Regions from separate parts of the Bacillus sp. SSR7 genome, predicted to be linked through region 3. Evidence: riboswitches for the same ligand, from Rfam matches in the RefSeq annotation. Region 3 holds a riboswitch; each other region holds the start of a gene.
The links. A riboswitch is a leader RNA that binds a small molecule or an ion and turns the genes downstream of it on or off. The one in region 3 is predicted to bind S-adenosylmethionine.
Positions count from the first base shown of each region.

Region 1: another riboswitch for S-adenosylmethionine. It lies ahead of mtnK (S-methyl-5-thioribose kinase); the one in region 3 lies ahead of metI (cystathionine gamma-synthase/O-acetylhomoserine thiolyase).
Region 2: another riboswitch for S-adenosylmethionine. It lies ahead of mmuP (S-methylmethionine permease); the one in region 3 lies ahead of metI (cystathionine gamma-synthase/O-acetylhomoserine thiolyase).

Region 1 covers NZ_JBVVXV010000002.1:437,344-444,721, reverse strand. The annotation lists gene AC0NJG_RS06430 (DUF1129 domain-containing protein) at 1-703, opposite strand, end outside; gene AC0NJG_RS06425 (DUF1129 domain-containing protein) at 720-1,484, opposite strand; gene AC0NJG_RS06420 (PadR family transcriptional regulator) at 1,484-1,816, opposite strand; gene AC0NJG_RS06415 (3-hydroxybutyrate dehydrogenase) at 2,012-2,788, shown strand; gene AC0NJG_RS06410 (YvrJ family protein) at 2,818-2,979, opposite strand; gene mtnA (S-methyl-5-thioribose-1-phosphate isomerase) at 3,055-4,110, opposite strand; gene mtnK (S-methyl-5-thioribose kinase) at 4,107-5,288, opposite strand; SAM riboswitch class I at 5,380-5,521, opposite strand; gene AC0NJG_RS06395 (carbon-nitrogen family hydrolase) at 5,594-6,457, opposite strand; gene AC0NJG_RS06390 (pyridoxal phosphate-dependent aminotransferase) at 6,472-7,378, shown strand, end outside.
Region 2 covers NZ_JBVVXV010000016.1:73,207-85,783, forward strand. The annotation lists gene AC0NJG_RS23010 (MFS transporter) at 1-30, opposite strand, end outside; gene allC (allantoate deiminase) at 170-1,411, opposite strand; gene AC0NJG_RS23020 (MFS transporter) at 1,456-2,727, opposite strand; gene AC0NJG_RS23025 (PucR family transcriptional regulator) at 3,238-4,860, shown strand; gene mmuM (homocysteine S-methyltransferase) at 5,607-6,584, opposite strand; gene mmuP (S-methylmethionine permease) at 6,559-7,968, opposite strand; SAM riboswitch class I at 8,052-8,159, opposite strand; gene AC0NJG_RS23040 (SHOCT domain-containing protein) at 8,931-9,395, opposite strand; gene AC0NJG_RS23045 (hypothetical protein) at 9,805-9,939, opposite strand; gene AC0NJG_RS23050 (YjcZ family sporulation protein) at 10,188-10,298, shown strand; gene AC0NJG_RS23055 (phosphodiester glycosidase family protein) at 10,616-11,701, opposite strand; gene mgtE (magnesium transporter) at 11,862-12,577, opposite strand, start outside.
Region 3 covers NZ_JBVVXV010000002.1:240,294-252,870, reverse strand. The annotation lists gene metH (methionine synthase) at 1-3,164, opposite strand, end outside; gene AC0NJG_RS05270 (bifunctional homocysteine S-methyltransferase/methylenetetrahydrofolate reductase) at 3,164-4,996, opposite strand; SAM riboswitch class I at 5,067-5,176, opposite strand; SAM riboswitch class I at 5,380-5,489, shown strand; gene metI (cystathionine gamma-synthase/O-acetylhomoserine thiolyase) at 5,584-6,696, shown strand; gene metC (cystathionine beta-lyase) at 6,693-7,856, shown strand; gene AC0NJG_RS05255 (cysteine hydrolase family protein) at 8,019-8,531, shown strand; gene AC0NJG_RS05250 (ArsR/SmtB family transcription factor) at 8,965-9,255, shown strand; gene AC0NJG_RS05245 (class I SAM-dependent methyltransferase) at 9,400-10,512, opposite strand; gene AC0NJG_RS05240 (MBL fold metallo-hydrolase) at 10,522-11,151, opposite strand; gene AC0NJG_RS05235 (DUF2759 domain-containing protein) at 11,322-11,495, shown strand; gene glcK (glucokinase) at 11,576-12,559, opposite strand.

The DNA of each region.
Region 1 (7,378 bases), 190 kb from region 3:
TTCCGTACAGAAGTAAAGGCTCTAACATTCCCAAATACGGGTTTTGCTTCCCTAATTCTTTAAATACAAACATAATAAATAGCGGGAAAATAACAGCTAATATCCCAATCCAGCCAAGTATGTACGCTTCCCCAATTAACAGTACTAACAAGATAACTCCAGCTAGTATATAACTTTGTATAGTCGTTAATTGTAATACAGGCGTCCCATACCATTTATTCATAAACATTAATAATACTAGTAATAAAATTGGTAGCAATGCTGCTACATAAATAATGCTAAATTCTTTTACTTTGCTCTTAAATGATGACATTTTAAAAGCAAATATAATTCCTACAATCGTAATCATTAATACAATTGGGTATCCAATTAATTGTACATTCGTTAATGTGAATTCATGATTTGGGCTTTCAAATAAAATATTTGTAAGTAACCAATATCCCCCTATTCCAATTATCATTCCTAAAATAGTCTTTATACTCCCGCCTTTATCCTTTTCCATCTCCTTCGCTAATTCTTCCGCATACTCTTTTGGCGAATCACCAAATATATCACTTACCGTTTTTCCTTCTTTCTCACCTTCAATTAAATGAATCTCTGCATCTTCTAAAAAAGCATCCACATCTTCTTCTTTCATTCCTTTCGTTATTAAATACACTTTCGTATCAATTAAAAACTTTTCTCCTTCTTTCGAAATCTTCATGATAATCCCTCCCTTATTAAACCGTCTCTCTTCTATTCGTCTTCATCATAATTTCAAGGAAAATTAAAATAAACAAACTTCCGTATAAACATATAATTTGAAATAACATTGGAACAAGGTCTTCTGATGTAAATGTTTTAAACAGTAACATAATCGAAAGTGGAATAATTAAATATAAGTTTTTAAACCATCCATCAAAATATATATTGATCGCTACTGTAATGATGAAAACACCACCAGCTAATATATAACTTTGCAACTCGGTGAATGTAAATATTTTTGTAGGATATATCACATCTAATACCGTAACAACCCCCATTAAAAACATTGGCGCGATCATAACTAAAAACCACATAGAAAACCACGTTTTTGTAAAACTTGTTACAAAGGTCATTTTGCGCAGTAAAAAATTAGGACCTATAACAACTAAAATCAATGACAAACTATACCCCACGCACTGAATAAGTGACATCTGTAATAATCCGTTATTCACTATTAGGACAGAAGCAATAATCCAAAACGATACGATATTCATTACTGTAAAACCAATTTGCTTCCACGTTTCTTGTCTATCTCTTTCCATCACTTTTACAAGTTCATTTGCATATTCTTTCGGTGAGCTTCCGAAAATTTCTTCTACGCTTTTCCCATCAATCTCACCTTCTATTAAATGAAGTTCTGCGTCTTCAATAAAGCTTTCCATATCGGTTTCTTTCACACTCTTTGCAGTCAAAAACAATCTCATATCTAATAAAAATTTTCGTGCTTCATTTGATAGCATTATTTTCTTCTCCCCTTCCCTTCAAGTAGACGTTCCACACTACTTTGCATCGCTTCCCAGCGATCCATAAATTCATCCAGTGCATCTTCGCCATTTTCTGTTAACGTGTAATACTTCCGTTTTGGACCAGATGAGGATTCCTTCATTACACTTGTTATAAATCCTTCCTTTTGCATTCTTATTAATAACGGATAAATACTTCCCTCACTCGCCATTGTAAAGCCATACTTTGCTAGCTTCTCACTCATTTCATAACCGTATATTTCACCTTCAGAAATAATAGCAAGTAAGCATCCTTCTAAAATTCCTTTTAGCATTTGACTTGTCGACATAATTCAAATCCTCCCACTATCTTGTTTTACAAGATAGATAAGCATTAGTATCTTGCTTTACAAAATAGTATAGCAGAGACTATTTTGCAAAACAAGATAGCTAACAATATTTTCCCAAATCTTTGCAGGATTTTTATTATCCACTATCTAAATAGAGCAATATGAGAACTTTATTACGAAGGGATGTTTTTCATCATGGTTACAAATCGAGTTGTTTTTTTAACAGGTGCTGCAAGTGGTATTGGTTATGAAATGGGAAACGCTTTTGCAAAAGAAGGTGCAAAAGTTGTTATTACCGATCGTCTTGAAGAACGTGCAAAAGAAGCTGCCAGCCAACTACAAAAAGAAGGCTATCAGGTTATCGGTTTAAAATGTGATGTTACATCTGAAGAAGAAATAGAAGCATCCATTTCCCAAACTGTTAATCATTTCGGTTCATTAGACATATTAATTAATAACGCAGGAATGCAGCACGTTTCACCAATTGAAGATTTTCCAACCGAAAAGTTTGAACTACTTATTAAAATTATGCAAATCGCTCCTTTTATCGCAATTAAGCATGCCTTTCCGATTATGAAAAAACAAAAATATGGTCGTATTATTAATGTTGCTTCGATTAACGGACTTGTTGGATTCGCCGGAAAATCTGCCTATAATAGCGCGAAACATGGCGTAATTGGATTAACAAAAGTTGCCGCTTTAGAAGGGGCTACTCACGGAATTACTGTAAATGCCCTTTGTCCTGGTTATGTCGATACACCTCTCGTACGTAACCAACTACAAGACTTAGCTACTACACGAAATGTACCACTTAAAAATGTTTTAGAGGATGTCATTTATCCACTCGTACCACAAAAGCGCTTATTACAAGTACAAGAAATCGCTGATTATGTGATGTTTTTGGCGAGCGAAAAAACTAAAGGAATAACTGGACAAGCCGTTGTTATCGATGGGGGTTATACTGCTCAATAAAAATAAAGTTTGCTCACGAAGAGCAAACTTTATTTTTTATCTCGAGGATCATTATACTGTAGTAATTGCCGCGGCAACTTTTCTATTGCAACAATGACCCCATCTAATTTACTTTCAATCCGATGGAGCAAATATAATGTTACAACAATTGGAAACCCTACATTGCCTATCATCTTGATCCACTCTTCCATCTTTTTCGCCTCCTTTCATTATATAAATAAGAGAAAAGAAAACATTTAGGCATAAAAAAACAAGCTATTATTGTATTAGCTTGTTTTTTCAAACAGTGATGCAATTTCTCGCTTATAATCTCCACGTATAATACCTTTCTCTGTAATAATACCTGTAATTAATTCATTCGACGTTACGTCAAATGCAGGGTTAAAAACATCAGTTCCAATTGGTGCCACTTGTTTCCCAAAAATTTTCGTAACTTCTGTTTCGTCTCTTTCTTCAATAACAATTTCAGCCCCTGTTTGTTTCGTAATATCAAATGTAGATAACGGAGCTGCAACGTAGAACGGGATACCGAAGTACTTTGCTAATATAGCTAAATTCATTGTTCCGATTTTATTTGCTGTATCTCCATTTGCGACAATTCGGTCCGCTCCTACAATAATTGCGTTGATTTCTTTCGTTTGAATAGCATGAGCTGCCGTATTATCTGTAATAAGTGTTACATCAATATTTGCCTGTTTTAATTCCCAGGTCGTTAAGCGACCGCCTTGTAAAACTGGTCTCGTTTCACATGCATATGCATGTAAATGTACACCTTTTTCTTTCCCAATATAAAACGGTGCTAATGCAGTACCATATCTAGCAGTTGCGATACTGCCAGCGTTACAAATTGTTAAAACGTTATCACCATCTTGAAAACATGTTAATGCATGTTCTCCAATACTCCTGCATACTGCTTCATCCTCTTGCTGAATAAGAAGCGCTTCTTCTTCTAATATTTTTTGCGCTTCTTTTATTGTAGTAATTTCTCGAATGGATTCTCTCATACGATCGATTGCCCAAAATAAATTGACTGCTGTCGGGCGTGATGTTCCTAAATAATTACAATCTCTATTAAACTTCTTTTGAAATTCTTCAATATGTACAGTATCATATTTTTTTGATGCAAGCGCCAAGCCAAATGCAGCTACAATCCCAATTGCCGGTGCTCCTCGTACTTCTAGCATGACAATACTTTTCCATACCTCTTCAATTGTCGTTAATGTTTTGTATTCTGTGCTATGCGGTAACTTTGTTTGATTTAATACTGCAATAGCATTCCCTTTCCAACTGACAGACCTCGGAATTGTAACAATTGTACTCATGCTTTTACCCCTCCAGAAACTGTCTGTTGGAATAATGATCGGAACAGTTGAATATCAGCGTTTTTAGATTCATATTTTATTAGTTCTTTACCTAAGGATAACGCTTGTTTCTTAGCTTGAATTCTTGTTTCTTTATTTGTTATTTCATCTAAATCAGCTACATGCGCTAGGCCAATTGTTCTACGGATAAGCTCACATCCAGCAAATCCAACAGCATCAATAAAGATATTTTGCAAAATAATTGGTAACCATTGTTTTTCTTTCGTATATGCTTCTACACCTTCTCCAATCCATAACTTCGTAAAAGTTTCTACAAAATAACTCCATGTCTTCTCTATATGGAAAAATAGTACACTTCTCTGTTCTTCTTCTCTAGATAAAGCATTTAATAATAAATTTGCAATAAATTGACCGATGTCAAACCCAAATGGGCCATATGTCGCAAATTCTGGATCAATCACTTTCGTTTCAGAAGGTGATGAAAAAATACTACCTGTATGTAAATCACCATGAATAAGAGTTTCTTTTCTTGTTAAGAACTTATATTTATATTGCGCTACTTTTAGTTTTAAAGTTTTATCACTCCAAAGTTCATCAACAGCCAATTGTAACTCCGGCTCATAATCATTCGTATCGTAATGTCCAAACGGATCTGTAAACACTAAATCTTCTGTAATTTTGCAGAGGTCTGGATTTACAAATGTACCTTCTAGTACCCTTTTCTCTTCTGACTGTAAACCAAAATCTGAAGTGTAAAATAAAACATTTGCTAGAAAACGACCGATATGCTGGGATAAAAGTGGATATTCTTCTCCGTCTATTAATCCTTTTCTTGTAATTGTTAGTCTTGATAAGTCTTCTATTACCGTTATCGCTAACTCTTCATCATGACTGTACACTACTGGAACATAATCCGGTACATACTTCGCAAAAATTTTCAGTGCCTTACTTTCAATTGTCGCTCTTTTTATAGATAACGGCCAGCTTTCACCAACTACTTTCGCATACGGCAGTGCCTGTTTTATTATAATAGACTTCTCTCCATCATCTAATTTGAACACGTAATTTAAATTTCCATCTCCAATTTCATGACAAACTACATTTTCTTTCTTTTCAAAATAACCGTGTTCTTTCGCATATTGTATAGCTGTTGTTTCAGTTAATGCATAATATCCCATCGTCTTCTCCCCCTTTTTTATATTCAGAGGTTTTTCTGACGTAGAAAAACCTCTTTCCACTAAGAAAGAGGTTTGAAGTTTATCTTCTCCCCTCTTATCTGCCAGAAAGTTTTACTTTCTGCTGGAATTAGCACCGTGCCTTTTGGCGTCATAAACGCCCCATTTCACAATGGTATTACGGTCGGTTGCTGGGCTTCATCGGGCCAAATCCCTCCACCTGCTCTTGATAAGAGTTGTATAATTTTTTAGAATTTTTAACTTTATGTTGAAGACTATACCAAGAATAAAAATCACTTGTCAACATTTTATTTGTATAATTCTGGACGTCGATCTGCAAAAACTGGAATTCCTTTGCGTACTTCTTTAATTTTCTCGAATGTAAGCTCGCCAAATAGAATTGATTCTTCTTCATTCGCTTCTACAACAACTTCGCCCCAAGGATCGACAATTAAAGAATGGCCGGCAAACTCATTATTTGGATCCTTCCCTGCCCTATTACATGCTACAACATAACACTGATTTTCAACTGCTCTTGCTTGTAATAATAAACGCCAATGCGCTAAACGAACGAATGGCCATTCAGCTACAACAAATAAAACTTTTGCACCTTTAGCAGTATGAACGCGCATCCACTCCGGAAAACGAATATCATAGCAAATGGTGCCGGCGCACTCTACATCATCTAACTTAAATTCACCAGTACTATTTCCAGCGATTAAATATTTATGTTCATCCATAAGCTGAAATAAATGCACTTTACTATATTCATTGACTAGTTCTCCTTTATTCGTTACAACATACATTGTATTTGTAACACCTTGCTCCGTTTGCTTTGCTATAGAACCACCAACAATATGTACACCATATTGTTTCGACCATTCTATCAACTTTTCTTTCGTTTCCAATCCATCCCTATCTGCAATTTCAGAGAGTCTCGTTAAATCATAACCTGTTGTCCATAGTTCTGGTAAGACGATAACATCTGGTCTTTCTTTCATCGCTTCGTTTATTTTATGTTTAGCATTCTCAATATTTTTTTCTACATCTCCAAAAACAATATCCATTTGAATACATGCGACTTTCATTTTGTCAGCCCCATCCTTAATTTTTTCTTTACAAAATACTGGAAAGATTATATCATTTGTCACTAGAATTGTAACAACTTTCAAAAGAGGTGGAAAGCATGAAATTATTTCAACCTTCTGAGATCGTAACATCATTGCCTACACAATTTTTCGCTTCACTTGTTGCAAAAGTTAACAAAGTCGTTGCAGCAGGGCACGATGTTATTAATCTAGGACAGGGTAATCCAGATCAACCAACACCACAGCATATCGTAAAAGCTTTACAAGATGCTGCTGCAAAAGCGATTCATCATAAATATCCGCCATTTCGCGGACATGAAAGTTTAAAAGAAGCTGTAGCAACATTCTATCAACGCGAATACGGCGTAAAATTAAATCCAAAAACGGAAGTTGCTATTTTATTCGGCGGAAAGGCTGGGTTAGTAGAATTACCAGTTTGTTTTACAAACCCTGGTGATACGATTCTCGTTCCAGATCCAGGTTATCCAGATTATTTATCAGGAGTTGCTTTAGCAAAAGCTCAGTTTGAAACAATGCCACTTATTGCAGAAAATAACTTTTTACCAGATTATACGAAAATTGATGACTCTATTGCCGAGCGTGCAAAATTAATGTTTTTAAACTATCCAAATAATCCTACAGGTGCTACTGCATCAAAAGATTTTTTTGATGCAACGATTCATTTTGCTAATAAACACAATATATTAGTTGTTCATGATTTCGCTTACGGTGCTATAGGGTTCGACGGTCAAAAGCCTGTTAGTTTCTTACAAGCAGACGGCGCCAAAGATACGGGAATTGAAATTTATACATTATCAAAAACTTTCAATATGGCTGGATGGCGTATTGCCTTTGCAGTAGGGAATGAAAGTGTGATTGAAACAATTAACTTATTACAAGATCATATGTATGTTAGTATTTTTGGTGCAGTTCAAGATGCTGCCCGCGAAGCATTATTAAGTTCACAGTCTTGCGTAGGAAACCTCGTAAATAGTTATGAATCTC
Region 2 (12,577 bases), on a different contig from region 3:
TTTATTTTCTATTAGTACTTTTTGTTTCATTATGTCCCCCTTTTAGAAATTTAATATCAGGGTCTTTACTTGTAGTAGATCTGAATTGAATAAGATAATTACATAGTTAATTTAAATAATAAACAACAATAAAATATTGTTTATTATTTATAAATTTACTTAAACCGTGTTAATATGCTAATTCATATAATGTATGAATTAACACATTTACTCCTTCAGCTAAATCTTTAGGATCCGTATACTCAAACGGCGAATGACTAATACCTTTATGACTTGGAACAAAAACCATGGCGGTCGGTATATATGGTGCTATAATTTGAGCATCATGACCTGCACCACTATGCATCATTTTATACACAATATTATTTTGCAAACATTGCTTTTCGATAATGTCAGTTATATCTCTATCCATTGGTACTGGTGCAGCATCCATCCACATTTTAATTTTTATTTGGACTCCTAATTGATTTGCAACTTTGTTCATTTCCTGTACTATTTCATCAGTAAATTGATGCAATTCTTCTTTTTCTACATGCCTTACGTCTATCGTAAATATAGCTTTACCTGGTACTACATTTACGACATTGGGTTCTACTTTAATTTCCCCAACAGTGGCAACAAGTGGCTCCCCATGTTCTAAAGTCATGGTATGAATCCTATGTATCATATAACTAGCTGCACTCATCGCATCTTTTCTATATTTCATTGGTGTTGTGCCTGCATGATTGGATTCACCAATTATTTCAACTGTAAACCGTCGTTGACCAACAATGTTTTTGACAATACCAATGGATCTCTCTTCTTTCTCTAGTACTTCTCCTTGTTCTACATGAAGTTCAACAAATGCTTTAATATCCTTACGAGCATATTCAGGATTAGCTTTAAATGTGAAACCAGTTTGTCTCATCACCTCTACAAATGCTTGACCATTAAAATCTGAGATATTCTGAACATCTTCTTGTTTAGCAATCCCAACAATATTTTTAGATCCCCAAAATGTATATGGAAACCGACTTCCCTCTTCTTCCGCCATGGATACAACCTCAATATTCCGCAAAGGCTGTCCATATTTTTCTTTTAAATATTTTATAGCTAAAAGTCCAGCGATAATACCATACTGCCCATCAAATAATCCTCCATTTTTTACTGTATCAACATGAGAACCAGTTAATATTGTTTCGTCTTTATATTTACTACCTTCAAGCGTTCCAAATAAATTTCCGATTTCATCATAATGGATAGATAATTCCTCTTTAATAAATAGCGTTTTTAGAGACTCTTGAGCCTCTAGCCACTCTGAACTATATAAGAACCTGGATACTCCCCCTTCTGGATCTTTTCCACATTCTCCTAACCAATGAAGTAAATCGAGTGTATCCTTTCCTAATTGCAACTTATCCAGTGTATGCATTAATTTCCCTCCAGTAAACTTCCAATTAATTTACTCTTATCCTCTTAAATGCTTCCTTCTTCAAAATGTGTATTCGGAGAAGTCTCCTTAAAAAACATCATGATAATTAAACTTATTCCAAGAATGATAACAGCTGAATAAAACCCAGCAGCCATACTGCCCGTTAAATCGGCTAAATAACCTGCGATAAATGGAGCCACAATTGAGGATGACATTCCTATAAAATTATAAAGACTAAACGCTCGGCCATATGATTCTGGATTTACGTTCTCTGAAACAGTTGCAATTAGCACCGGATCTAGCGCTATTTTCCCAAAAAGACCATAAATAATAAGAGCTCCAATCATTAAAGGAATACTTTGAATATACACCGTTGCCCATAAAGAAATTGCGGCGATTGGAACCAATGTAAATACAAATATCTTTTTCTTTCCATATTTATCAGATAAATAACCCACAAAAAGTGATCCTGGTATTGCTGCCCATGGAACTAATGATGAAATAAAACCTATTTCACTGCCCTGAAATCCCCGCTCCACTTGTAAATACTTTGGTAACCACGTCATAATAACTGTAAATCCATAAATAGAGCAAAATAATATAATGAATGTAATTAAAAGATTACGGTTCTTTAATAAAGAAAGCATACTTATATCAGTCTCTATATCTATGACTGGATTACTTACATCTTTCTTTTGTCTCTTTCCTTCTTTGACAACAAAACCAATGAACAAACCGCATAAAATGGTTAAAACGGAAAATATGTAAAACATCATTCTCCAGTTTATTCCCCATTCCAACACAAGGGTACTAGAAGAAATAAAGCCTAATGATATTCCTAAAGCTGCTCCGCTATTAATGATGGCAGAACCGATACTCCTTCTTTTATTTGGTATTGCCTCAGAAGAAAGTGCGAACTGCGGTCCATAATAAGTAGCTTGTGTAAGTCCTGTTAAAGCACGCGCCACTAAGAATCCTGTAAATCCAGCCATAATACCACTTACTCCTGTAAAAATTCCAAATAAAATAAAACCCGGAACCAGAATTATTTTCCTCCCAAACTTATCGCTCAATGTACCGGCCGGAATTTGTGCGATTGTATAAGTGAAAAAGAAAATACTATTTACTAAACCCAATTGAGTATTGTTCAAGTTATACTCCAACCCTATTTCTCCCAATATAGGGTTTAAAATGTACCGATCCGCATTAAGAAATATTGTTCCTAAAGTAAATGCCAGTACAACTTTCCACCAGTAAGGAATCAAAGTAGTGGATTCTCCAAATTTATCTTGTTTTTTCATTAAGGATTCAGACATATTAACAATACTCCCTTTACATTTTTCAGTGAAAATCCACCTTATTTAATATTTTTATAAGCATACTACTTTAACACTTTGTCAAATTCGTATAATACTTTCTCTCACAATTCATTTTAAATCTATTTATTTCCCTATCTTTTTATGGAGAATCTTTCAAACATAACACTGAAATAATTGGATATCCAACAACTTTTCGAATCTTTTATAAGGCCTATTTCATATATTATTATTTAATTCTAATAACTACATTGACAAATCATCCAAATATATACTGTTTTTTTAGTTATTATAACCATAGTTAGAGTTAACACCTTTTACTCTCAGGTTTCCTGTTTTATAATGGCCATTATTTAGCAAAATATTATTAATCAATTTATCCAGTTATTATTTTCTATAACGTAGTATTTACATTTAAACTTTGTAATACATAGTAAGAGTTAGTATAATCTACTTATTTAGTAATTTGGCTCTTAATATCCTACATAAGTCATCCTTGGAGGAAATCTAATGAAACTATATGATATTATGAAAATCCCTATTTTTGATCAAGCTAAACTTATCGCTGGTCATAAGGGTTTAGAACAAGAAGTTTATACCGTTAATATGATGGATGCACCTGATATAATTCATTTCTTAAAAAGAAACGAATTATTAGTTACAAGTGCATATCATTTTAAAGACGATATGTATGCATTACGAGAACTTATCATACAAATGAAGAAACAAGGTTGTACAGCTTTAGGTATAAAAACTAAACGGTTTTTACAAGAAATACCCGAAGAAATTATTTCATTAGCAGATGAAATTTATTTTCCAATTATTGAGCTCCCATTTGACATAGGACTAGGAGATCTTGTAAATCAAACCTTAAGTTATATTCTGGATATGCGAACTAATGAATTACATCAAGCAATGCAAATACATCAACAATTTTCAAATCACATTATAAGTGGAAAAGGCATAAATATGATTTTGGAAAATTTATCATCAATAATTCAGTTACCAGTTGTACTACTTGACTATCACTTGCGCCCTATTTCCGAATACAATAACACTAAAGCATCTATTCAAATTTTAAAGAAGTTTTTTATAAACGGGCGTAAACTACCGTTATCAACAATAGAAATTGTTACTTTTTCTCTTCTTACTAAAACTCGTGATACAGTTTCAATTTTTCCCATCTTTACACAGAATAATCAATACAGCTATTTAGTTATAGACGGCTTTATTTCACCTTTAAATCGTTCAATGGTATTGGCTGTTGAACAAGCTGCAAACGTCCTTGCTTTTGAATTAATAAAAGAACATTCTTTAAGACAATACTCAAGACGCATTCAGGATGAATTTTTTACGAATGTTATTAATAGTGTTTTCTCTACTCAAAATGAAATTATTAATCTAGGAAAAGAATTTAATTTATCATTTGATCAAAAGTATATTTGTATTATAGGAAAAATAGATATAAAAGAATTCACTATGTCATTTATGGAATATCAAGAAGAAAAGGATCTTATATATGACTTGATAGAGGAAGAACTAAATTCTTATACTGCAAATGTTCATTTATTCATAAAAGATGATATGTATGTTTTGTTGGTGAATTGTGATGGCATTTGGAGACAAACTGAAAAAGAACGAATGATCTCTTTATTAAAAAACATACAGGTGAAAATCTATACATATTTTCAAAAAAGCATATCTTTTGGAATTGCTAATTCTAGCGAACAATTGTTACATATATCTCATTCATTTAAAGAAGCAACAGATGCATTTTACTACGGTGAAATATCAGGGAGTAAAGAATTTATTGAGATCTATCAAGCAAAAGAAATCTCAGCGATTTTACGTATGATTCCACAAGAACAATTAAAAAAGTTCTATGAGAGCACACTACATTCACTTGCAAATGAAAATGAAAAAGATTATGCTGTACTATTGCACACGTTATCTGTTTATTTAGAAACTCATTGTGCAATATCCGAAACTGCTAAACGTTTATTTTTACATCGTAATACCGTTATTTATCGTTTAGAGAAATGTGAAGAAATACTTGGACGAAACATAAAAGATCCAAACGAAACTTTACAATTAAGAATTGCATTTAGAATAAAACCATTAATCCATGTATGATATTTATATAAATTAAAAGCTCGTAAATAAATTTTAATATCTGAGGTCTGATATTGCATAATCGTAAATAATAAAAATATAAAGTTCTCATATTTACTAAAGGTAAGTAATCCTTCTATTTTATTTTTCTACAATACAATTACGTTCTTACAGTGGGGCACCAGACATCTATCAACTTAAGAATGGAAACAAAGTGTACTTTCATTTTGTGAGGTAAAGCATTCCTAAAATAGAAGCATACTCTTAATAATACGCATACCAAATAAACCCTATCGTTTTATTAAAAATCCAGGAAATAGTAATGAAATCCTATATTTATACGATTGAATATAATGTCACACATTTTATAAGGTAAAAAGGAAAGGATAGATGAACAGGAGAGCATACCTGTTTACATCTACCCTTTTTTACAACAATATGACCATATTAACTACTACAACTTTTCATATAATTATTGAACTATTTTTTAAATAAATAAATAAATGGTCCCCTTCACCTTCAATTGGATCAACTACATCTTCATTAAAAGATTCAGCATGTTATCTACCATATCTATTAAACCAGCGGTTTTTATTTTCCCTGATTCCTTTCCATACCTAAGGTACCCAAAAGTCCAGAGGATTTCCGAGGCTACCATCCACATTTGTGTCTCTGAAAAAACATTTTGTGCCACTAGATGAAACTGTAGATTCCTTAACAAGCTAAATCATGAAAATACACACAAAAATAGATTATCAATCATTACATTACTGCTTTGCTTCGTTCGAATAGAAAAACTCGGAAGAACGCCACTTGTTCGATATCCCCTCAATGTGATAAGGTGTCGTTCTGCAGCATCCACCTATTAAACGTGCACCTGCTTGGTACCATTCTTCAGATTGAATATCCAACGCGTTACATTGTTCATAATCATGCCATGTTTTTGTTTCTGGATTATAAGTTTCACCAGAGTTTGGATAAACAATAATCGGTTTTTTGGTGTTTGCCCTCAACTCTTGGATTGCACCAGTCACAACGTTTACTGGCGCACAATTGATGCCTATTGCTACAATTTGTTCACTTTTCTCAAAAGCTCGTGCACACTCCACGAGTTTCATACCTTCACTAATCTCTTTCTCATTTTTTAGCGAAAAGGTAAGCCACGCATATGTTTCTGGAAACTCACGCAATAATGTATCTAATACTCTTGCTTCTTGCAGGGAAGGGATCGTTTCAAATGCCAATAGATCTGCACCTGCTTCAATTAACGCGGACATTCTCGAACGGTGAAAGTCTGCTAATGTTTTATCTGTCACACCATAGTTGCCTACATACTCTGAACCATCTGCAAGGTAAGCCCCGTACGGCCCAACTGATGCAACAACCAATGGTTTAGGCCTATTCGTTTGCTTATTTTCCTTCCAAAAATCATCTCTTGCCCTTCTTGCAAGTAACACCGTTTTCTTAATTAATTTCAAAGCTTCCTGTTCTTGTATTCCACGCGTGGAAAAACCACTAATAGTAGCTTGATAGCTTGCTGTTATGGCACAGTCCGCTCCAGCAATAAAATAATCTAAATGAACCTGATAAATTAGTTCTGGATTTTCTAGTAACACACGTGCCGACCAAAGGGGATCGTCCAAATTACATCCATGTGCCTCCAATTCTGTAGCTAATGCTCCGTCAAGAATCATAATGGAATGTTGGGATAAAATATCATCAATTGGGTTGATTTTGTTCGACATAATCTACGCCCCTCTTTTTTAGATTTTTTGTTAGATAATAACTTCCATAGCAAAACAAAATAAACGGTATGCCGCAATATAAGGCAATCCTCTGTGTTGGATCGAATGCAATTCCAATACACGATGCCAGACAAAGGATAAAAGAAGCAATTGGTACTAATGGATATAGTGGTGTGCGATAAATCAAGTCCTTTTCAGAATTTCCTTCTTTCAAAAATTGTCTGCGAAATAGGAACTGGGAAGCACTAATACTCATCCAAACTACGACTACTGCTAGACCGGAAATGGAAACAAGTACGATATAGACAGTATCTGGTGCCACAATACTTGAGAGCAAAGCCAAAGCTCCACCCACCATGCTGAAAATGACGGCGTTGATTGGAACACCTTGCTTCGTCATTTTTCCAAAAATGGGGGATATCATGTTCTTATTAGCAAGCGACCAAAGCATTCTAGAAGAGGCGTAAAGGCCTGAGTTTGCCGCAGATAAAATGGCTGTTAAGATAACGAAATTCATTATGTCAGCTGAATATGGCACCCCAATTCGTTCTAGAACTGCAACAAAAGGGCTCTCTAATACCCCCGCATCGGAAATAGGCAATAACGCAGATAAAACAACAATCGTTCCTACAAAAAAGATGATCAATCTCCACAGAGTAGTTCGAATGGCCTTCGGTATCATTTTTTCCGGGTTCGCTGTTTCTCCAGCTGCAATGCCTATTAATTCTGTTCCCGAAAAAGCAAAATTAACCGCAAGCATGGTCATCATAATGGCCGTAGCACCATGAGGAAATAAACCTCCACTTGTAAAATTAGAAAAGAATGGTGCTGCTTTTGAATGAGCCATCGGAAGAAACCCTAGCATTGCCGCTACTCCTAAAACAATAAAAATCACAATAGCTATAACCTTTATCGATGAAAACCAAAATTCGGATTCGGCAAAAAATTTAACAGTCAGAACATTTAATACAAAGATCAAAATGGCAAAAAGAGCACTCCATACCCAAACATTAATCGATGGAAACCATCGCTTCATAAGTAATCCTGCGGCTGTAAATTCAGAACCTAAAGCAACAGTCCAAGTTAACCAATACAACCAGGCTACTGTATACCCTGTACCCGGTCCAATGTATTTAACTGCATAACTATGAAATGCGCCCGTTTCGGGCATATGTACGGAAAGTTCTCCTAAACATAGCATAACTAGATAAACCACTAGTGCACCAACCAAATAGGATAGAATTGTTCCAAATGGGCCAGCTTGTTGAATAGTGTAACCCGAACTTAAGAATAAGCCCGTTCCAATCACCCCACCAAGTGATAGCATGACTAAATGACGTGCTTGCATTTTCCTTTGAAATTCTTGCCCATTTTTGTTCTCCATTTCTACTCTCCTTTAGTTACTATCCAGAAAAAACAAAAACGCACTCTAAAAAAGAGGGCGCTACTGACAAATAAAAACGGAAGCTCTCATCTATCAGGATTATCACCCGCTGGAATTAGCACAGTGTCTACTTAAGCAGACCTGTTGCTGAGGTTTCATAAGGCCAGTCCCTCCACCTCTCTGGATAAGAAATATTTTTTTATAACCTTATCAATCCATTCAATAACTGTCAAGACAATTCTGTTTTTTTAAAAAAATCATCTATTATAGAAATACAAAAAAAGGAGTATTACTATAACTGCAATCCACTCCTTCTTGGGTATTATTTAAAAATTGAACATACAAAACCTCATTTATTTATGATACAGTTCACAAGCACTTCCTCAAAATTTGATGCGCTTCTAAATATCTTCTTACTTCTTTGGCTATGGGGATCACCGCAACTTAGAGATGTGTGACGAGACCCCATCGCCATCAAGCTAAGGTTTTGAAGTACCCCCTAAATGACAATTTTCTTTCTCTACAATTAATTATTTCGAGAAATGAGCTCATATTTTTGTTTTGGGGATGTTTACTTTTCTTAAGTTAATGGGTATGCGGCCGTACCCTTAAACAAGAAACACAAGCGCCAGCTACTAAAGAAGAGCCTAAAAAAGAAGAACCCAAAAAAGAGGGGCCTAAGAAAGAAGAAGCTCCGAAAAATAAACCTGGAATTAGCAAAACTAAGTTCAATTAAATCAAAAATGGAATGAGTTACGACGAAGTTAAAACTATCATTGGTAGCGACGGGGAAGTTTTATCTTAGACTGGGCAAGCTAGCGAACAACTTCATACCATTATGTATAAATGGAATGTAGAAAAAGGATTTGGTGCTAATGCGAACTTCATGTTCTAAGAAGGTAAATTGCAAAATAAATCTCAATTCGGTTTAAAATAAAAAAAGCACTCATATGAGTGCTTTTTTAAATTCCTAATAATTGCTTTTTCTTCGCTTGAAACTCTTCTTCAGTAATAACTCCTTGATCTAACAACTCTTTATACTTCAATATTTCATCTGCCCCACTTACTGATGCAGAAACTTGAGGTTTGCTTTTATTAGCTAAAATACTCTCAATATACTCTTTAATTTCTACAGCCATTTTTTCTTCTTTTTTTGTAAACATAACTGTGTTTTCATCTGCTGCTGCAGCCATAACCCCTTTTTTACTCTCTTGACTACCCATAAAAATAAATTGTATGTAACCATTTGTGAGAAAATTGGCTTTTTTAATTTGAATACCAGTCATATTGTTAATATCAATGGTTTTTTCACCGTCTAATCCATGATTTAAAAAATTCAAGGCTCCTCTTCGCTTCAGTCGAATGAAGTTATCCTCTATTCTTACTACTGTTTTCCCTGCCCCTTTAAACTCAAATGTTCTATCCAAGCTCTCCACCCCTATAATTACATAATGTATTACTCAAATATTATAACTCTGAATCTTTATTTACAAAATATAGATTTTGTTCACTTTTACGATACATTTATGAAACAGTCGTATGTTACGTTATAAAAGTCCATTTTTTGAATCATTTTCATTCTGTTAAAAAGTCCCAGACCTTCTAGGGCTTTTTACGTTTAAATAAAGAGGTATACCAAATTTCTCAATGTACAATATTACTTGACATAGTAAAATAATAATTGAATTGGCGTCCAATACATATCATTAAAATTAAAGTGGTTCAAGTCGGAGGAAGGCACCTTTGGGTGTCTTTTCTTTATTATAAAAACCCTCAAGCATTCTTACACTTGAGGGCTTATCAATTGAAAGGTAGGGCTGTTTGGAGTTCTTTATATTAAGAACAAAGCGGGATTACTCCTAAACCAATTAATAGAGCTGCAGCAAACGCTGGAATTGGGACAGGGATCTCGATACCCTCTACAACTAAGAAGTATTGTCCACTTACTACTTTAAAACAAACTAATTGCATGGTTATTCCTCCCTTCTGCTAAGATTAATACATTATATTATTTAATCTAATTATTGATATAATTCAATAGTTTGCTTTTAAGAAAATGTGCAATTTATTTATATTCAGGTGAAGCGCCCTAAATCATCTTTCCCTTATTTTTAAAAGGACCTGCTCATTTAATCCTTAAAAACATAAAGTAATTTGAATCCATTAAAATACATGAGTGACTCCTTATTTTTCTCCTACTATTTAAAGGAGGAATTATTATGGGCTTTGGTGGTAGCTGCGGTGGCGGCTGTGGCTTTGCAGGAGGATTTGCTTTATTAGTTGTATTATTTATTTTATTAATTATTGTTGGAGCTTCTTGCTTCTGCTAAAAACTATGGGAAAAGACACTCTTGTTTGGGTGCCTTTTCTTTTTCTCAATATAAGAGCTATAAAAATATGCTATAGTTTTAATAGAAATTCCCTTTTGTGCAATGAGATAAAAATACCCAACAAAAAACCCACCTATTTCCGTAGGTGGGCCTTATCTTTATTACACAATACCAAATTATACTCCCATTTTTTCATAAACTTTATGCAATTATACAATTTCTCCTTTATGTGTACTGATTTCATTTTACGGATTTTATTCATTAATACATTTTGCGGTTTTAAAATCTTTATTTATATAAGTAGCTCATACATGGGTTTAAATATTTGTACCAATATTATCTAATGTTTTGGGATTTACTTTTTCTCCATCTATTGTCATCTTTATTTTTTGCTTCGAATTTGCTGTTACCACCCAAGCATTCGGTAAATAGCGATCTTCATGAGACAATGTAGAAGGTGAATTTATAACCCTTCCTCCTAAATATAGAGTAGCAGAGGATCCTCCATCCATTGCCATTGCATTTATTGCTCCTTTTTCATATAGAATATCTTGACACTCTTTTAACGTAGCCCCTATACTATGCGTCTGTCTACCGTCAATAACTAGAAACATAATTGTACCATCTTCTTTTTGTGCCATAATACTTCGCGGTGCAGAGCCCCAGCCACCGTCTCCTTCTGTAATCATTTTTTCTCCATTTACAATTAACTGTGGCATAAATCCTGCCGCTGAAACGACTTGTTTATCCAAAAGTTGTTGGGTAGAATAATTTCCTGTTATCATTTGCCCAAACTTTGTTAAACCCGTAATAATTGTAGGGGTATTTCTATCCATATTCGTATCAATAGCTTCCCCATTTTCTATTACTATTCCAGTTGCAACATTTCCTCCACCCCTTCCTGTTTCATCAGCAAATCCACTTGCATTCACAGCAACAAGTGCATGATTACGCTTTGCTATTACGCTAATTTTTTCTCCTCTGTTAGCGCCCTGTGTTCCTTGATGGCTAACAAGTTTAACATTGAAGGGATTGCTAATAGTAACTAATTTCCCTTCAAAAAGAAAGCGACTATCTTTGTTACTTTTAATTGTTTCTACATCAATTTCTAATGGTTGATTTTTAAATTCTTCTAATCTTTTTCCTGCTATTTTTTTATAAATATGCTCATCACTGTTTGACCATTTCGGATGGTTAATTCTATCTTGCAGTTTATCTAGTTCCTTTTGGGATAGGAATGTATATTTCGCATATTGTGGATGCTGAGAAGTTAGTATACTCCCAGCCATTGTTATACGAAGCTCTCGGCCATAGCTAGTACCAAATAATATTCCTATGCCAATAAGCATGAAAATAGACAACAGTAGCAAAATTCGTTTGAAGATTTTTCTTAGATGTTTCATAGTTTTATCCTCCAGCATTCATTACATTCAATAAATCCATTAAAATATTATTTATCTCAAGACATAAGTGTTTGATTTCCTCATTTTTGAATTCTCCACTAGATTTTAGCAATCAAGGCAAAATACTTATTCCGCATTTCGCTTTTACTTCAGTGTATATTTACAAATTTAATAACGTTTTTGCAACCATGAAATAAATTACTAATCCTGTTCCGTCAACAAATGTTGTAATAAATGGACCCGAAACAACTGCAGGATCTAGTTTTAATTTTCTTAGAATCAAAGGTAAAACTGCTGCTACAATAGAAGCCCAAATAACAATAAATAATAAAGTAATTGCTACAACTTGTGCAACTTCTGTTCCAACTCCTAACATGTAAGCACGAGTGAGCCCAGCTATCCCAAGTGCAAGCCCAAGAAGCATACCAATTGCAAATTCTTTTTTCATTACACGGAAAAGGTCTTTAAATTTCACCTCTCCGATACCAATTGCACGAGTAATTGTTGCTACAACCTGTGTTCCTGTATTCCCACCAGTACCTACTAATAACGGAACAAAGAAAGCAAGGGCAACTACAGTTTCAATTTCGTCTTCAAAATACTTTAATACCGTACCTGTGTATGCCTCAGCAACAAAAAGAAGTAATAGCCATGGTAGACGTTTTAAGAAAATGCTCCAAATGCTAGCTTCAAAGTAAGATTGATTCAATGGTTCACTTCCGCCTAACTTTTGAATATCTTCTGTAGCTTCTGCTTCCATAACATTCATTACGTCATCAAATGTTATAATACCAATCATTTTATTATTTGCTTTTGTCACAGGTATTGCTGCTAAATTATAATTCAGGAGCTTTTTTACAACTTCTTGCTGGTCAA
Region 3 (12,577 bases):
GGAATACCCCAACGATCACGAATAAGCATATGTGTCTTTTCAGCAAGTCCTTCTGCTAGTTCGAGCGCTAACGATTGAATGGCATGACTGCGTAAATAATCACCTTTCGCTTTCCACTCTTCAGCAATGTCACGAACACCTTCTCCAACCGTAACAGATAGGAAAGCAACGTAGTCCATCTCATCTCCAACTGGGCGTAAATAATCACCTAAAGTACGATATGGTGCTTTTCCTTGTCTTGGGAATGTGAAACGCTCTATAACACGCGCATGATCTTCTGGATCATATATTACAATATTTTTTCCGTCGCTTTGCGCTGGGAAAAATTGATACACTGCTTTCGGCTTTAACCAAGATTGTCCTTCCTGCAATAATTCGTCTATTAAATCATTTAATTCATGTGCTCTTTTATCTCCCTCTTGCAAAAGCTTCTTCACACTTCCTTTTAATCCAAGGTGATGTCCAAGTAGCATTTGTCTATTTAAAAATGGAGCGAGATGAAGGGCGGGAATATCGCGTAATACAATTCGTTTTGTTGAATCAGGCACGATAACCTCAGCCTTCGGTAATGGCTCAATTACTGCTGGAATTTTTACTTTCTTCTCTTCTTTTGTTACGATATGAAGATGACGTTCTTTTTTATCTTGTTTCATCTTCTCACGCTCTTCTTCTTTTTGAAGCTTATTAATAATATCAAGACCAGTCATTGCATCACTCGCATAACATACGAGCCCTTTATAGGATGGCGAAATACGATTATCTGTAAACTTTCTCGTTAACGCTGCCCCGCCTACAACGATTGGAATATCAATATCCGCTGCTTTTAAATCTTCAGCAGTCGTTACCATTTGTTGCGCTGATTTTACTAGTAAACCAGAAAGCCCAATAATATCCGGCTTCTTTTCTTGTACTTCTTGCACAATTCGATCGGAGCGAACATTGATTCCTAAATTAATAATCTCATATCCATTATTCGCTAAAATAATTTCAACAAGATTTTTCCCAATATCATGTACGTCACCTTTAACAGTTGCTAATAATACTTTCCCTTTTTTCGCACTATCGCTAGATTCCATATGCGGCTCTAAATAACTTACAGCAGCTTTCATACTTTCAGCACTTTGCAATACTTCAGCAACGATAAGCTCATTATTATTAAATAATCTTCCTACCTCATCCATTCCTGTCATAAGCGGACCATTAATAATATCAAGAGGTTTCCTTCCTTCTGTAAGTGCGAGACTTAAATCTTCGTGTAAACCTTGTTTCGTACCTTCCACAATATAATTTGCTAGTCGTTCATCAAGAGTCAACGTTTCTTGCACAACGACATCTTTCTTTTTGGCGACTCGGTAAAAGTTTGTAAATTCTTCTAACGTCTCTTTCGTCGTTTCAAATAATAATGCATCTGCAAGGCGTTTTTCTTCATCAGGAATTGACGCATAGCGCTCTAATTTTTCCGTATTTACAATCGCGTAATCTAACCCTGCTTTCGTTGCATGATATAAAAAGACGGAATTTAACACTTCACGGCCAGCTGGTGGTAAACCAAATGATATGTTACTTACACCTAAAATCGTTAAACACTCTGGTAATGCTTCTTTAATAAGGCGAATCCCTTCTATCGTCGCAGCCGCCGAGCCAATATACTCTTCATCACCTGTCCCTACAGGAAATACAAGTGCATCAAAAATAATATCTGACGGGCGTATACCATATTTCGTCGTCAATAACTCATAACTTCTTTTCGCAATTTCTAGTTTTCTTTCCGCACTTACTGCCATTCCATCTTCATCGATTGTTCCAACTACAATTGCAGCACCATATTTCCGAAGAAGCGGTGTCACTTTTTTAAATCGCTCTTCTCCATCTTCTAAATTAATTGAATTAATAACAGCTTTTCCTTGAATATAAGTAAGAGCTCGCTCCATCACATGTTCATCTGTTGAGTCAATCATAATCGGTACTTTTAACACTTTCGTAACTTCTGCCAAGAAGTTTTCCATATCTTCTGTTTCATCGCGGTCCGGGTCTGCCATACAAATATCAATAATATGAGCATTTTTCTTCACTTGCGCTCTAGCGATTTCAGCAGCCTCTTCAAATTTCCCTTCTGCTACTAATCGTTTAAATTTACGTGATCCAATAACATTTGTTCTTTCACCAACAAATAACGGTCTCATAGAGTCATCATATTGCAGTGCCTCTAATCCACTAACCCCATGTCCCACTCTCTCTTGCTGTTCACGAGGTTTAAGAGACGTTAATGCGGATTTCATTGCTTTTATATGTTCTGGTGTTGTACCACAACAACCACCGATAATATTAACCCATCCTTCTTCAGCAAATCGCTTCACCTTTTCGGCGAGAGAAGATGGAGATTCATGATAATGTCCATCTTCATCAGGAAGACCTGCATTTGGATAACAAGAAATGTAACATTCCGATAAATCAGATAGAGAACGAATATGGTCTCTCATAAACTCCGGGCCAGTCGCACAGTTTAATCCAACAGATAATGGCTTCATATGTTCTACCGATAAGTAAAAAGCCTCAATTGTTTGCCCAGCTAAGGTCGTTCCCATTGGTTCAATCGTTCCCGAAATCATGATAGGTACAATTGTATTTAGTTCATCAAAAGCCGCTTGAATTCCAATATAAGCAGCCTTCACGTTACGCATATCTTGACTCGTCTCAACGAGTAATACATCCACTCCTCCTTTCAACAATCCTCTTGCCTGCCGGGTATAAGCTTCAATTAATTCTTCAAACGTCACACCACCAGTAACACTAATCGCTTTCGTTGTCGGTCCCATTGCTCCCGCAACATATACTTCCTTCCCGCTTTCTTCGACTGCTTGCTTCGCTAAACGCGCTGCCTTCTCATTTAGCTCCTCGTCTAAATGAGATAACTCATAATCACTTAGTACAATATTTGTCGCCCCAAATGTATTTGTTTCAATAATATCCGCTCCAGCTTCAATATAAGCTTTATGAATCTTTAAAATAACATCTGGTCTTGTTTCTACTAAATACTCATTACAACCTTCGTACTCCTCTCCTCCGAAATCTTCCGCAGTTAAGTCCTCTTGCTGGATCATCGTTCCCATTGCACCATCTAATATTAAGATGTTATTTTGTAATTTTTCTTCTATACATTTCATCAATTAATACCTTCTTTCACTTCTTGCTTTTCTCTCACATATTTAACAAGATGTTCTGTAATTTCATATTTTAGAAATGGTGTAATAAGATAAATGCCGTTAAAATATTTCATCGCCGCATCAATTAGTTCTTGTGAAATGCGAACTCCTTCCTCAATTGCTGCCTCTTTCGTTTCATGCCCATCCATTCTCTCCCTTACTACGTCAGGCAGCGTAATGCCTGGCACCTCAAAATGAAGGAAATCTGCATTCCGTTTACTTATTAATGGCATAATCCCAATAAAAATAGGCTGTTCCAAATGCTTTGTCGCCTCATACACTTCTTCAATTAACGCGATATCGTAAATTGGCTGCGTTAAGAAGTATTCCGCTCCAGCATCTATTTTCCGTTCCATTCGCTTAACCGCTGCTTTTAAATGTCTTACATGCGGGTTAAATGCACCGCCCACAGAAAACCTTGTTGCCGGTCCAATGGATTTCCCTAAAATAGAGCGCCCATCATTCATTTCTTTAATCATTTTAATGAGCTCAATAGAGGATAAATCATATACAGAAGTGGCACCTGGAAAATCACCAACACGCGCTGGATCTCCAGTTAAAGCTAACACTTCTTCCATACCTAATGCTGATAGACCTAGTAAGTGAGATTGTAGTCCGATGACGTTATGGTCTCTACATGTTAAGTGCGTCAATACCGGAATATCATGCTTCGTTAATAATGCTCCCATTGCCATATTCGAGATACGAGGCGATGCTAATGAATTATCTGCTAGTGTAATAGCATCTGCTCCAGCTCTTTTCAATGCTCTTGCGCCTTCAAAAAATCGCTGCGTATCTAACGTTTTTGGTGGATCTAATTCCACTACGACTGTCGTTTGTTTTTTTGCTTTCTCTGCTAAAGTGACATGAGCTTTTGAACGTTTCTCATGTGTATGAACTACTTTTGGTCTTTGAACCGTATCCTTTTCTATTACAGGCGTAACATTTAAAGTAGCACGTTTCATACTTTCAATATGTTCTGGAGTCGTGCCACAGCAACCACCCAATAACCGAATACCTTGCTCAATAAATTTCGGTGTCATCGCTTCGAAATAAGCTGGACTTCCCTCATATACGTAGCGTCCCTCCACATAATTTGGGAGACCTGCATTTGGATATGCTGACAAGTAACCATTTTTCGGAATCGATATCATTTTAAAAGCTTCCGTCATATGAAGTGGCCCTAGTTGGCAGTTCAATCCAACAACATTTGCACCGTAATCTAAAAGCTGTTTTAATATTTCATTTACATCATTTCCATTTTGAGTCGTACCCGCCTCATGTAACGCCAATTGCGCTACAATTGGAATATTCGTTTCTTTTCGTAACACCTGAACAGCATGAAGTAATTCAAACTCATCATAAAAAGTCTCTAATAGCAGTCCATCAACCTGTTCTTCTAATAATGCACTTGCCTGTTCCAGTAACATAAATTCTCGCTCCATATCAGTTGTCGTAACCGCCCCGATATGTTTCATACCACCAATTGTGCCTAAAATTGCATTTCTGTCTGTAACAGATGCTTTCGCCAGTTTTACTGCCGCTCTATTAATTTTAGTAACTTGATTTTCTAATCCATACATACGTAATTTCGCTTCATTTGCTCCGTACGTATTTGTTTGAATCACATCTGCCCCAGCCGCTACATATTGCTTATGAATCGATATAATTAAATCTGGATCAGATATATTCAATTCTTCAAAACTACTTTGCAAACCATGTGAATGTAATAACGTCCCAACCGCACCATCACCTATTACAATTCCTTTTGATAATAAATCTAGCAATTTCACAAATCTCCCTCATTTCTATCAATATAAAAACCCCCTCTTCACTTTGAAGAGGGGGACATAATCGATCCTCCTCTTATTATGCAAAACATTCGTTTTGCAGGTATTAGCACCGTTTCAAACATTTCGTTTGAAGGTTGCCGGGTTTCACAGGGCCTTTCCCTCCACCGCTCTCAATAAGAGTTTGTCTTTATTATTTTATTTATGTAGCTAAAAGGAAATGCGTTCCCCTTTTAACAATGTTTGTTAATTTTTTTATAAATTTAGCACGCACAAATACAAAAGTCAATGACACTTGCGGAAAAATAAAAATTATTTAAAATAAAGTTGCAATTCAATTATCTTTTGTTGTAAAGTTAAAACCATAATAAAATTTCATACGAACATTCTTATCTAGAGAGGTAGAGGGACTGGCCCTATGACGCCTCAGCAACCATTAACATTTGTTAATAAGGTGCTAATTCCAGCAAATTGTGAAAGATTTGACAGATGAGAAGAAGACTCTATTCAAACCGAAAGCCTTCTTCTTAGAAGGCTTTTTTTATTTTATATTCAATTAATGGTTCAATTTAAAAAGGAGGAATTTTCACATGTCAACTATCGAAACAAAACTAGCGCAAATCGGAAACCGGAGTGAAACTACAACAGGAACTGTTAATCCACCTGTTTATTTTTCAACTGCTTATCGTCACGAAGGAATTGGTAAATCTACTGGATTTGATTATTCACGAACTGGAAATCCAACGCGCGGCCTATTAGAACAGGCAATCGCAGACTTAGAATGCGGCGAACAAGGTTATGCCTGTAGTTCAGGGATGGCAGCCGTTCTTCTTGTTCTTTCCCTATTCCGCTCTGGGGACGAACTTATTGTTTCCGAAGATTTATACGGTGGCACTTATCGATTATTTTCTGAGCACGAAAAAAAGTGGAATGTTCGATGTAGATACGTAAATACACAATCTATTAAACAAATTGAGCAAGCCATCACAACGAAAACGAAGGCTATTTTCATAGAAACCCCAACTAATCCATTAATGCAAGTTACCGATATTGCCGCTGTCGCAACTGTAGCGAAAAGACACGGACTACTTCTTATTGTAGACAACACATTCTACACGCCTTATATACAACAGCCATTAACAGAAGGTGCCGATATCGTACTTCATAGCGCAACGAAATATTTAGGTGGTCATAACGATGTACTAAGCGGACTTGTCGTTGCAAAAGGAAAGGAACTTTGTGAGGAAATCGCTCATTATCACAATGCCTCTGGTGCGGTCTTAAGTCCATTTGACTCATGGCTATTGATTCGTGGTATGAAAACGCTAGCGCTTCGCATGAGACAACATGAAGAAAATGCAAAAGCAGTTGTTGCTTATTTAAATGATGAGGACGGGGTGACAGATGTATTTTATCCTGGAAGAGGCGGCATGATCTCATTTCGTCTGAAAGATGAAACATGGATTAATCCATTCTTACAATCTTTATCCTTAATTACATTTGCTGAAAGTCTCGGTGGTGTTGAAAGTTTAATGACATATCCAGCAACGCAAACACACGCTGATATTCCAGAAGAAATTAGAACAGCAAACGGTGTATGTAATCGTCTTCTTCGATTTTCCGTTGGCATTGAAAATAGTAACGATTTAATTCAAGACTTACAGCAAGCCGTTAAACTTGTAAAAGAAGGTGTAAGAATATGAATTATTCTATAGATACACTCTTACTGCACAACCAATATAAACATGACTCGCAAACAGGAGCTGTTAACGTTCCCATCTATAACACATCAACATTTCACCAATTTGATGTAGATACGTTCGGGAAATATGACTATAGCAGGTCAGGCAATCCAACTCGTGAAGCTCTTGAAGACATCATTGCTTTATTAGAAGGCGGAACAAAAGGATTTGCCTTCGCATCAGGAATTGCAGCGATTTCTACTGCATTCCTCCTCCTTTCACAAGGTGATCACGTACTCATTTCAGAAGACGTATACGGAGGGACTTATCGAATGATAACTGAAGTTCTCTCCCGTTACGGTGTTTCACATACATTTGTTGATATGACCAATTTAGAAGAAATAAAGCAAAACATTAAGCCAAATACAAAACTCTTTTATGTAGAAACACCTTCCAATCCACTTTTAAAAGTGACAGATATTCGTGCTGTTTCTAAACTTGCAAAATCTATTGGCGCCCTTACTTTTGTTGATAATACATTTTTGACACCACTATTCCAGAAACCACTTGACCTTGGCGCTGATGTCATTCTTCATAGTGCCACAAAATTCATTGCCGGTCATAGTGATGTTACTGCCGGATTAGCAGTTGTAAAAGATGCCGATCTCGCTCAAAAACTTGGCTTTTTACAAAATTCATTCGGCGCTATTCTAGGCCCGCAAGATTGTTCTCTCGTACTTCGCGGTCTAAAAACATTGCATGTACGTCTTGAGCATTCAGCTGCTAATGCCAATAAAATTGCACACTATTTACAAGAGCACGCTAAAGTTCAAAATGTCTATTATCCAGGATTACACACACATCTTGGATTTAACATTCAACAATCTCAAGCTACATCAGCAGGAGCTGTCCTATCTTTCACTTTACAATCAGAAGACGCACTTCGCCAATTTTTATCAAAAGTAAAATTACCTGTCTTTGCGGTTAGTTTAGGGGCTGTCGAATCGATCCTTTCCTACCCAGCTAAAATGTCACATGCAGCACTATCGCAAGAAGCCCGTGATGAAAGAGGTATTTCAAATTCATTACTTCGGCTATCCGTCGGTCTTGAAAATGTTGACGATTTAATATCCGATTTTGAAAATGCCCTTTCTTATGTAGAAGAGCCTGTAAATGCATAGAGAGCAGAGAAGATATGAAATTAAGTTATCATATCTTCTTTTTTACGCTGATAAGTATATTTTTCACCCCTTCGTATAATTCATAAAAAAATGACAGGTCACTATCTATTTTCAAGTAATGAATTAATTGATATATTAAGAAGTAAAAAAGGGGCAAAAATAATGGATACATGTGCAGATGTTTTAATCGTTATCGATTTACAAAATGGAGTATGTTATAGTGAGGAGCATTTATTTAATTTACAAAATTTACTTACAAAAGTAAATAAAAGAATTTCTTCATATAGAAAATCAAATAAACCAATTCTTTTCGTTCAACATTGTGATGATGATTTAGTACCTGAAAAAGAACTTTGGGCTATTCATTCAGATTTAGATGTTCAAAAACAAGATTTTTTTGTAAGAAAAACACATGCCAATTCTTTTTATAACACAAACTTGAAAGAGATTTTAGATCAATTATCTGTACATCGTATTGAATTTTGTGGTGCTCAAACAGAGTACTGTATGGATACCACGATTAAATTTGCCCATGGACTAGGGTACGAAAACTTCATGGTCCAGAAAGCAACCTCTACGTTAAATAATCCATTTATGTCCGCAAAAGAGACAATTGATTTTTATGAAAATATATGGAACCACAGATTTTTAAAATTGATGAAAGATGAAATCTAGAATACATAACTAACGTCTTGGTAATTCTAAGATTTATCAGCTATATTCAAACATTTCATTTTCACCATAAAGAAGCTGACTACATTCGGCTTCTTTTCTTTTAACCTGTTTTATATTCTATATATAACATTATAATTCCTTTGTCATATTATTTTAAAAATTTTGTATATTCATTTGAAAGAATAAGAAAATCATGATAAAATTGTGTTACAAATATATCTATATCTTTCAATTTTTAAAACGCATCGAAATTTTCACCCAAAAATGTCATTTTACAAAACCGTGCTAAATTATCTACTTTATTTACATCAGGGTCTCTTTTCTTACAATTTCTTTACTTTAGGAATGTTTTTCTGCAACAACTGTTTTCTTTTCTTTAATTTTTTGGTATGTATAGTATGGTATAACAGCTCACACGGAGGTGGAAAAGAACATGTTAGAAACCTTTCAAAAAGAAATAGAACTATATGAAAGCAATGCAGAATTATTGAAAGTACTTGCTCATCCTGTTCGCTTATGTATTGTAAAAGGATTAATTGAACGTGGTCCAAGCAACGTTTCTACAATGTACACTGGCTTAAACATGCCACAATCTACAATTTCACAGCATTTAGCAAAGTTAAAAAGTGCTAAAATCGTTTCAAGTGAAAGAAAAGGATTGGAAATTTATTACAAAGTAGAAAACGAAACAATTATTCAACTCGTTCGCGTATTATTGGGTTAGGGACTCATAGACAGAGAAAAAGGACGTATTTTATATTTTTCATCTCATATCTTTAATATAAATATATATCATGAGAGGAAATATATGATGCTACATAAGTCGTATTAAAAAACAAGACACAGAACTATGCTGTGTCTTGTTTTTTTATATTTTCAAATACCGATCCAAGTGTAACTGTTGCATATGTTTCGTATGTATAACAACATCACATGCACTCCCTAATCCTCCGCTCAAAATCATAGAATGAACTGCACGATTTTGTTTTTGAATTTCAGAAAAAGGATCCCTATCTTGATGATTCGTAAGCAGCTCTAGTATTCCTGCCGCTAACAAAAACTCAGATTGTTTCTTATGCCATACCATATTCATACCTTGCAGGCTAAACATTTCTTTCAGTTCGTCCCAATGAATATGAGTAGTAAGATCCATTTCACCTGGATACGCTAAAGGATTACGAATTAACTTATGCTCGTAATATCCTCGTAAACTACCTTCTTGATGTGCAGGATGCATCCATTCTTCTTTTGTATATCCATAATCAACTGTAATACATAAACCTCGTTGAAACCATTTCACAATTTCTTTTATATATTCTTCCATCGCAATCGGCACTTCAAAACGCTGACCTTCAGCAAGATGAATATTATATTTCAATAAGTATCGACCAATTCTTTTATGTAACGGCCTACATACTTCTGCAAGTTTCCCTTCCTCTGTGTACGTAACACGTACTTCATACAATATTCCATTTCTCTTCTCAATTACTTCAACAGGAAATGCATCAAATAACTCATTCGAAAAAAGAATCCCCTCGAACGATTCTCCCATTTCACTATGCGACGTATAATATGACACATTAGAAAACGAACAAAGAGTTTTTTGCTGCAATTTTCTATGAAAAGGGCTCATTTCAATTATCGAATAGTTTAAATCAATAAAGGTTTCCGGTGATAATTGCTTCCATTCTTGTAAAACATCATAGGCAAACCTTCCTGTCCCCCCACCAATCTCACAAATATGTGGAGCAACTTCACCATTTTCAACAAGACGAATAAAAAACTTAGCAAAGGTTTTTGCAAACACAGAGGATACGTTGCTACTTGTAAAAAAATCCCCTTCTCTTCCTATTTTTTCACGTTCTTTCATATAATATCCATGTTCCTCTGCGTATAATGCGAGGTTCATATATGTACTGTATGAAATTGAATAATCCTTTTCTTTTTCCATCCATTCTTTTAAAATGAGCTCCATCTCCATACTAGCTCCTTACTGTAAAAATGGATTATTTTCTTTTTCAAAACCAATGCTTGTTTCTGGACCATGTCCACATAACACCGCTGTTTCATCAGGTAATACAAATAATTTCTCTTCAATACTTCCAATCAATTCTGCAAAACTTCCACCAGGTAAGTCTGTTCTTCCAATACTCATTTGGAACAATACATCTCCAGAAAATACAGCATTCGCCTCTTTACAGTAATAAGAAATACTGCCTGGAGAATGTCCTGGTGTCTCAAAAATTTCAAAGTTAAATGAACCAATTGCTAATGCACCTTCTGCATCAATAATATGATCTGCTGGTTTTGCTGTAATGCTGCGATTCATCATAAAGATTTGAGAACCATTTACAGTTGCATCGCCTAACCAATCTGCTTCTTCTTTATGTACGTACACAGGAATATGAAAAGCGTCTCTTACCGCATCAACAGCACCAATATGATCAAAGTGAGCATGTGTTAATAAAACAGCCAGTGGCTTTAATTGTTCTTCTTGTAAATATGTAACGAGCTTCTCTCCTTCGTGACCAGGATCAAAGATAATACACTCATTTTGCTCATTCGTTAAAATATAAGCATTTGTTTGTAATGGGCCTAACGGCATTTGTATCCATTTCATATGAAAATCTCCTCCAATTATTAAACTTACTTTCAATGATACAACATTTTTTTCTCTTAGGAAAAGAAAGGATGCTATCTCGACAATCATTTTTAAAACATGTACAATATAAAAGAGTAAATATTCCAAAAACTCATATTAAGGAATGGGTAGACAGAGGAGGATATTGTATGGGCCTTGTTATTATTTTTACGCTTGTCACTCTGTTAGCTGTATTTGCTACGCTTAGAACACTTCGCGAAAAGAATTTTCTCGCGGGCGGCTTTGCAATTGCAACTGTACTCGTTTTCGGATGGTTTACAATCATGACTGTTCTATATAACGGGTACCCACCAGCAGCTTAATTCATTTACATGCTCGTCTTCATCAAGATTTCGCACAAAAAGAGGAAGGGTTTCCCCTTCCTCTTTTCATACTTCACAACTTATATCATCTTCGCTTCGTATTTGTGCTTTTTTACAAGCCAAGCTCCTCCGATAACACCTGCATCATTACCAAGTGTTGCAATAGCTAACTTCGTGCTCTTTACAGCACGTGAGAAAGCATATTGCTCAAAATAGCGTTGAATTGGTTCTAATAGTGCATCTCCAGCTTTAGAAACGCCTCCGCCAATAACGATTTTCTCTGGGTTCAACGTGCTAGAAAGGTTCGCTACAGCTAATCCTAAATAAGAAGCTACCTTTTCTACTACTTCGCCTGCTAGTTCATCACCTTGTCCATGTGCTTCAAATACGTCTTTTGATGTGATACGTCCTTCTTCTGCTAACATAGAACGTAGAATACTTTCTTTATCAGTCTCTTGTATTTTTTGCATAGCAACACGCACAATACCTGTTGCAGATGCTACAGTTTCTAGGCAACCAGACTTCCCGCAATTACATGGGAAAGCATTTTCTGTAACGACTGTAATGTGTCCGATTTCACCAGCAGCACCGCTTACACCGTGTACAATCTCACCATTGGCAATTACACCACCACCAACACCAGTGCCAAGTGTCATACAAATTAAATCTTTTGCTCCTTCACCAGCACCTTTCCACATTTCACCAAGCGCTGCTAAGTTCGCATCATTATCAATAACAACAGGTAATCCTGTTTCTACTTCTAATAAATCTTTTAACGGATAGTTTTTCCATCCTAAGTTAACCGCTTCATAAATCATTCCAGACGCCACGTGTACAGGACCAGGAGCTCCCATACCAATACCGATTAACTTACTTTTTAATTCGCCTAACTCTTCTAACTTTTTATCAATAGCTTTCGCTACATCAAGTGTAATATGTTTTCCTTGCTCATTTGTATTCGTAGGGATTTCCCACTTATGTAAAATTTCACCGTATACATTAATAAATGCTAATTTAATCGTTGTACCACCAAGGTCAACACCAACTAACCATTTCTCTTCCATGTTGCTTACCTACCTTTA